DNA from 2 places in the Xanthobacter pollutisoli genome. Region 2 is predicted to be linked to the other one. Evidence: riboswitches for the same ligand, from Rfam matches in the RefSeq annotation. Region 2 holds a riboswitch; the other holds the start of a gene.
What was found. Region 2 has a riboswitch for cobalamin ahead of ABLE93_RS20990 (DUF1636 family protein). Riboswitches for the same ligand answer to the same signal wherever they lie in the genome.
Positions count from the first base shown of each region.

Region 1: linked by a shared signal. The riboswitch ahead of ABLE93_RS07230 (energy-coupling factor ABC transporter permease) and the one ahead of ABLE93_RS20990 (DUF1636 family protein) in region 2 are both predicted to bind cobalamin.

Region 1 covers NZ_JBDZDP010000002.1:392,120-395,515, reverse strand. The annotation lists gene ABLE93_RS07235 (aldo/keto reductase) at 1-527, opposite strand, end outside; gene ABLE93_RS07230 (energy-coupling factor ABC transporter permease) at 667-1,344, opposite strand; cobalamin riboswitch at 1,384-1,599, opposite strand; gene ABLE93_RS07225 (histidine phosphatase family protein) at 1,659-2,225, opposite strand; gene ABLE93_RS07220 (CbtB domain-containing protein) at 2,455-2,664, shown strand; gene ABLE93_RS07215 (CbtA family protein) at 2,673-3,396, shown strand, end outside.
Region 2 covers NZ_JBDZDP010000015.1:31,418-34,813, reverse strand. The annotation lists gene cobN (cobaltochelatase subunit CobN) at 1-312, opposite strand, end outside; gene cobW (cobalamin biosynthesis protein CobW) at 325-1,359, opposite strand; gene ABLE93_RS20990 (DUF1636 family protein) at 1,356-1,808, opposite strand; cobalamin riboswitch at 1,920-2,127, opposite strand; partial or broken gene ABLE93_RS20985 (allophanate hydrolase-related protein) at 2,917-3,306, opposite strand; gene uca (urea carboxylase) at 3,373-3,396, opposite strand, start outside.

The sequences.
Region 1 (3,396 bases), on a different contig from region 2:
AATTCCGGGCCGCGGCGGCTCGGATTGTACAGCACCTGGTTGGTGGCACAGGCGGCGCCGCCGGGCACCTCCATCAGCTCGGCCATGTCGTCGGTGTCGAGATTGCTGACGCCCCACAGCCGGATCTTGCCCGCCTGCTGGAGCGCCTCGAAGCCGGCGACGGTCTCCGACAACGGGTGGTTGCCCCGCCAGTGCAGCAGATAGAGGTCGATGCGGTCGGTGCCGAGCCGCTTCAGGCTGCGCTCGCAGGCCGCCGCGACGCCGGCGCGGCTGGCGTTGTGCGGATAGACCTTGCTGACGAGGAAGACCTCGTCGCGCCGCCCGGCGATGGCCTCCGCCACCACTTCCTCGGCGCCGCCATCGGCATACATCTCGGCGGTGTCGATGAGGGTGAGGCCGAGGTCGATGCCGCGCCGCAGCGCCGCCACCTCGCCGGCACGCGCCGTGGAGCGCTCGCCCATGTACCAGGTGCCCTGCCCCAGCGCCGGCACCTTCTCCCCGTTCGGGAGCGCGACCATCCGCGTCATGACCCTTCCCCGCCATTTCCGCCGCGACCATAGCCGACGCTGGCGCAACGTCCAGAGCGCGGCCTGCGACGCAAAACGCCGGCGGGATCGCCGCCAGCGTCGCACGTCTTGGAAGATGCGCCCGCGGGGGGGCGGGTGGTCACGCCCCGTGGTAGAGGCGCGGCTCCAGCAGGCGGCTGCCCGAGAGGCCGTGCAGCGCCTTGGCGGCGCCGAGCACCGCGAGGTCCACCAGCGGCTCCAGCAGGATCACCAGCAGATAGGCGCCGCCGAAGCTTGCCACCGCGACGATGTTGTCCACCGCGAAGCCCTGGCCGTAGAGCGCCCAGAACGCCACCCAGCCCACGATGCCGGCCTGGTAGGTGGTGGAGAGCGCCAGCGCCTGGCGGTACTTGAGCTCCACATAGGGGGTGCCCGGCGCGATCATCCGCTTGGCCACCAGCGAGAGGCCGAACAGCGGCACCAGCAGGGTGGTGACGTTCATGCCGTACTGCGGCAGGTCGAACGGCGCCAAGAACAGGCCCTGGACGAGGAGGCCCAGAGCCAGCCCGATGGCCGCCGGCGCCGCGCCGAGGATGAGGAACAGGGTCGAGCCGAGGATCAGGTGGACCTCGGAGACGCCCACGGGATAGTGCGGCAGCACCTCGAAGAAGGAGAAGACCAGCGCCGTCGCCGCCACGGTGCGCGCCGCCAGCGAGACCATGCCGCGCTCGCGTGCCGCCTCATAGGCGAGCTTGAGGGCAAAGCCGCCGGCGCCGGCGGCCGTCACGTAGCTGAGCCAGATCTTGCTGGTGTCCACCAATCCCGGTTCGATATGCATTCCAAAGCTCCATCGCCGTCTCACCCGACGGCTCAAGGGGGTCACGCCGTGCACGCGGCCGGTCTCCTGACTCGCGGGTCAAGGCTCCCCTCCGCCTTCCCGGCGCGGGCCGAAGCCGGTGCCAGTGACAAAATGGAGGCTCGCTCGCCGCTTACAGTCGCGGGGGCGGTCGGGGCTTCGAGCGCAAGGCTCCACCCCGTTCCCGTTTCACTCAGGCCGCACTGCGACCGGAGCACCGTGTGCAGGTGCAGCAGGCGCCCAAGTCCCGCCGCTGTCAAGAACACGCGCCCCCTGCCCTGCATCCGCCCGCGCTGTTAGTCCCCGAGCGGGAGATTGAGGCTGCGCACCGCCCAGCGCCGCCCGTCGTGCCGCAGGTCGGCGAGACTGAGGGGCTCCACGTCGAGGCGGAAGAAGGCATCGGCCGGGGCGCCGAGCGCGTGGAGGACGGCCGCCCGGATGACGGCGGCGTGGGTGACGCAGAGCATGTGCCCGCGTCCGTCCGCCTGGTGGTCCAGCCACGCCGCCACCCGCGCCTGGAGCGCGGCGCGCGATTCTCCGCCATGGGACGCGGCTGCCGGATCCGCCAGCCAGGCGGCGGCCGCTTCCGGCTCGGCTTCATGGATGTCCGCAAGCGGCCGGCCGGTCCAGCGTCCGAGATCGAGGTCGGCGAGCGCCGGCTCGGCGTCCGCCGCAATCCCGAGCGCTTCGGCGGTCTGGCGGGCACGCAGCGCGGGGCTGGCGCGGTAATGCTCCGCCCGCGGCAGGCGCGTGCGCAGGGCCGCGACCGCGGCGCGGAGCGATGCCTGAAGGGGCGCGTCATCCGCAAAGGCGGGCGGCCTGGCGGGGGCCATGGCGTGGCAGAGCAGGGTCAGGCGAAGCACGTTCAGGGTCCATCCGGCGGCAAAATGGTGCGGCTTCGTTGACACATGCCGGACCGAAGGCCTAGCTTCCTTGCGTCGTTCGCGGATTGGAAGCCGGTGGAAATCCGGCACGGTCGCGCCACTGTAACCGATACCCCTCTTGCCGTCGCAGAATGGGGGTGCCGGAAGTCAGACCTGAGCCGGGACGATCCAGTTCATCCAGTGGGACGCGACATCCCGGGGAGTGCATATGTCCGACATCGTTCTGAAGCCCATCGCCGCACCGACGCCAATCCCGGTGGGGCAGATTCTTCCGTGGGCGGTCTTCGCCGGCCTCATGCTCCTCCTGGTGCTCTATTTCGTGGGCGCCGAAGAGGGAGCCACCGCCCTGATCTCGGGCTCCTACGTGCACGAATTCGTCCACGACGGGCGCCACCTTCTCGGCTTTCCCTGCCACTGAGGTGCGCCATGGTCGGACATCTTCTGCTCCGCGGCATGATCGTCGGTGCCGTGGCGGGGCTTCTCGCGTTCGGATTCGCGCGGCTCTACGGCGAGCCAGCGGTGGCGCACGCCATCGCCCTTGAGGAGGCCGCCAGCGCGGCCAATGGCGCGGCCGCCGAGGCCGAGCCCGAACTCGTCAGCCGCGAGGTCCAGGCGGGCCTCGGCCTGTTCACCGGCATCGTCACCTTCGGCACCGCGCTGGGCGGTCTGTTCGCGCTGGCCTTCGCCTTCTCCTACGGCCGCCTGACCACCCTCGGCCCGCGCGGGACCGCGGCGCTGCTCGCGCTTGGCGGGTTCGTGGCCCTGGTACTGGTGCCGGGGCTGAAATATCCCCCCAACCCACCTGCCGTGGGCGATCCCGAGACCATCGGCTACCGCACCGAGCTGTTCTTCGTGATGCTCGTGCTCTCGCTCGCCGCTATGGCGTTCGCGACGCAGCTGGCGCGCCGCACCTGGGACCGGCTTGGGCCATGGAACGCCGCTCTCCTCGGCGTCGGCGCCTACGGGGTTTTGGTGGCGCTCATCCAGTTTGGGCTGCCCGCCATCAATGAGGTGCCCGAGGCGTTCCCGGCGACGCTGCTCTGGGAGTTCCGCACCGCCGCCCTCGGGATCCAGGCGATCCTGTGGGCGACGCTGGGACTTGCCTTCGGCGCCGTCGCCGAACGCTATCTCGCGCCCACGCGGCAGGGGC
Region 2 (3,396 bases):
CGCGGTGGCGGCCAGCTGCTCGGCGCCGTAGCGCCACCAGTCGAGGCCGCCGAGCTGGCGCACCAGCACCACCTTGGCGCGGGAGGCCACCTTCTCCACCCACAGGTCCACCGACATGGGATGGCGCAGGTCCTTCAGCCGCGCGAGGCGCAGGCTCGGCAGATCAGTCCGCCGCGCCCGCCAGGCCGCGGACAGGGCGATGAGGTCGCTGTCGGTGAAGGACAGGGCCACCATGTCGCCGGGCGGCTGGGCAAGATCGACCGGCTCGGCCAGATCCTCCAGCGTCGTCGATGTGGTGGCGAGGATGTGCATGGTGCGCCGGCCTCAGCCCAGGATCGCCCGCTCCACCGCGGCGCGGTCGAAGCCCTTGAGCCCGATGACCACCAGCGCGCCGCGCCGGTCCTCCCCCGCGCCCCACGGCCGGTCGAAATGGTGCGACACCCGCGGGCCGACCCCCTGCACCAGAAGGCGCATGGGCTTTCCGGCCACGGCGGCGAACCCCTTGACCCGGAGCACGTCCTTCGTGCCGGCCGCTGCCTCGACCCGCGCGGCGAGGCCGGCGGCATCGGCGATTTCCGGCAGGGGCAGCACGATGCTCTCGAACTCGTCGTGGTCGTGGTCTTCCTCGTCGTCGTGATGGGTGCGGCGGGCGTCGATGGCATCCTCCGCGCCCATGCCGAGGCCGAGCATGACGGCGGGATCGACCCGTCCGCCGCTCGCCCGCACCAGCTTCACCGCACGGGGCAGGGCGCCGGCCACGGCCGTCTCGGCCGCAGCGAAACCGACGTCGTCGAGAAGGTCGCTCTTGGAGAGGATGACGAGGTCGGCGCAGGCGATCTGGTCCTCGAACACTTCTTCCACCGGGTCGTCGTGGTCGAGGCTCGCATCGCCCGCGCGCTGGGCGTCGAGCGCAGCGAGATCGGGCGCGACGCGGCCTTCCGCCAGCGCCGGGCCGTCCACCACCGCCACCACGCCATCCACCGTCACCCGGCCCTTGATGGCCGGCCACTGGAAGGCCTGCACCAGGGGCTTCGGCAAGGCGAGGCCCGAGGTCTCGATGAGGATGTGGTCCACCCGCGGGCTGCGGGCGAGGATCTGGTCCAGCGCCGGCACGAAATCGTCCGCCACCGTGCAGCACAGGCAGCCGTTGGCGAGCTCCACGATGGCGCCCGCGTCGCAGCTTTCTATGCCGCAGCCCTTCAGGATCTCGCCGTCGATACCCACGTCGCCGAACTCGTTGACGATCACCGCGAGGCGCCGCCCGCCGGCATTCTCCAGCATGTGACGGATGAGGGTGGTCTTCCCGGCCCCGAGGAAGCCGGTGACGATGGTGCAGGGCACGCGGGCGAGCGCGGTCATCGGATGTCCTCGGGCAAAGAAAGGGGCGGGATGCGGGCGACCATGCCGCGCTTCAGGATTTCGGGGCGGCCGCGCCACGGCATGAGGCCGTCGGTGCTTTCCGCCAGCAGCCGCGCGCCCTCCACGATGTCTGCCGCGCCGGCGGCGGAAAGCCCGCCGAACACGTAGGTCCAGCCGTCGCGCCGCACCAGAGCGGCGGAGAGCGAGCGCTTGCAATTGCCGAGGCAGCGCACGCCGGTGGCGGCGACAGTCTCCGGCAGGGCGAGGGCGCGGACGGCGTCCAGCAGCGCGATCCCGTCGGGGGTGAGCGACTCGGCCGCGTCCGCCGGCGGCACATCGGCGGCGCGACAGGTGGTGCAGACGAAGAGGGTGACGGTGGGCGTCGCCGGAGCCACGGCGGCGAACGGCGCAGCCTCGTCCGGCGCCGGGATCAGCCGCTGGGCGTCCATGTCGTTCGTGTCGGGACTGTCGCCTCGCTCCACCGGATCAGACCTGCGGGTGCGCGCGGGCGCCCGCTGACGCGGGCTTGAAAGGGACGCAGAACCGGAGCACCCCGCCCGGCGCGGACCTCGTCGAAGGCAGGTCTCCTGGCTCGCGGTTCCGCGCCCCTGCCGCCTTCCCGGATTACTCCAGTGGCGTCTGGCAGGGGCTCACCGCCGACAGTTGCGGGGGCAGCCGCGGCATTGGGTTTGGAGCAAGCTCCTTTCCCGCACCGCATTCCCTTTTACGCCCGTGTGGGAACACGGGACCTTCGACCCCGCCACTAAAGGCAGGGCGGGCGGGATTGTCAAATGGGGCGGCTCTTGCCTTCGCTTGGCGCGGCGCTGCTTATTCCGTAACCCCGTCATGCTCCGGCTTGACCGGAGCATGCATTTCTCCGCCCGGCGGTGCGCGGCCGGGCCATGGGCCCTCCGGTCAAGCCGGAGGGCGACGGTGGTGCATTTCGGGGTGCGGGGGAGCGGGAATTGCCCAAGGCGGTTCTTCCCGGCGTCGGGCAGCCCTCGAACTCCCCCACCCCGTCGTGCTCCGGCTTGACCGGAGCATCCATTTCTCCGCCCGGCGTGGTGCGCGGCCGGGCCATGGGCCCTCCGGTCAAGCCGGAGGGCGACGGTGGTGCATTCGGGGTGCGGGGGAGCGGGGGAGCGGAACTGCCCAAGGTGGTTCTTCTCGGCGTGGGCAGCTCTCAGACTCCCCAAAGCCGTCATGCCCCGGCTTGACCGGAGCATCCATCCCTCCGCCTGGCGCGGTGCGTGGCCGGACCATGGGCCCTCCGGTCACCGGAGGGCGACGGTGGTGCATTTCGGGGTGCGGGGGAGCGGGAACTGCCCAAGACGGTTCATTGGACGGCGTGGGGGAGCCGTCGCGATGCTGTCCATCCGTGTCGCCCCCCAAAGCCGTCATGCTCCGGCTTGACCGGAGCATCCATCCCTCCGCCTGGCGCGGTGCGTGGCCGGACCATGGGCCGTCCGGTCACGCCGGAGGACGACGGCGGGACGGAATGGGTTCCGCCAGATCCTCCCGCCCCGGTCGGTCCGATGGACGATGACGAGGGCCGGTCTAGCTCCGCTGGCCCGCCACATAGGCGCGCCAGCTGCCGAGGGCGGTGATCTCCTCGGCCGCCGCCACCGCATGGGCCTCGCACAGGAAGCCGGGCACCTCGCTGCCGTCGTCGAGCTTGAGCTTGCCGATGCCCAGGGGCGCCGGGATGCGGGCGACGAAGCGGCCGAAGGCGGCGGGGTCGAGCGCCCAGACCTCCACCTCGAGCCCCGGGCCGGCAAAGCCGGGCGCGCGCACCACGCCGGGCTTTTGCGGCGCGGTCCCTGCGAGAACGAACAGCCTGTAGTCCGGCGCGGTGCGGCAGCGCCGCACGAGCACGGCCCCCGCCTCGGTGAGCTCCCGGTTGAGCGGCATGCCGGAGAGATGGGCCCCCACCACCGCGATGGGCAGGGCTTCGGCCGGGGGCAGGAACGGGCGATCACCGCTGAGCGATGCATCGGTCATCATGGCGGCTCCTCACAAGGCTTCAAGCACGGCGAC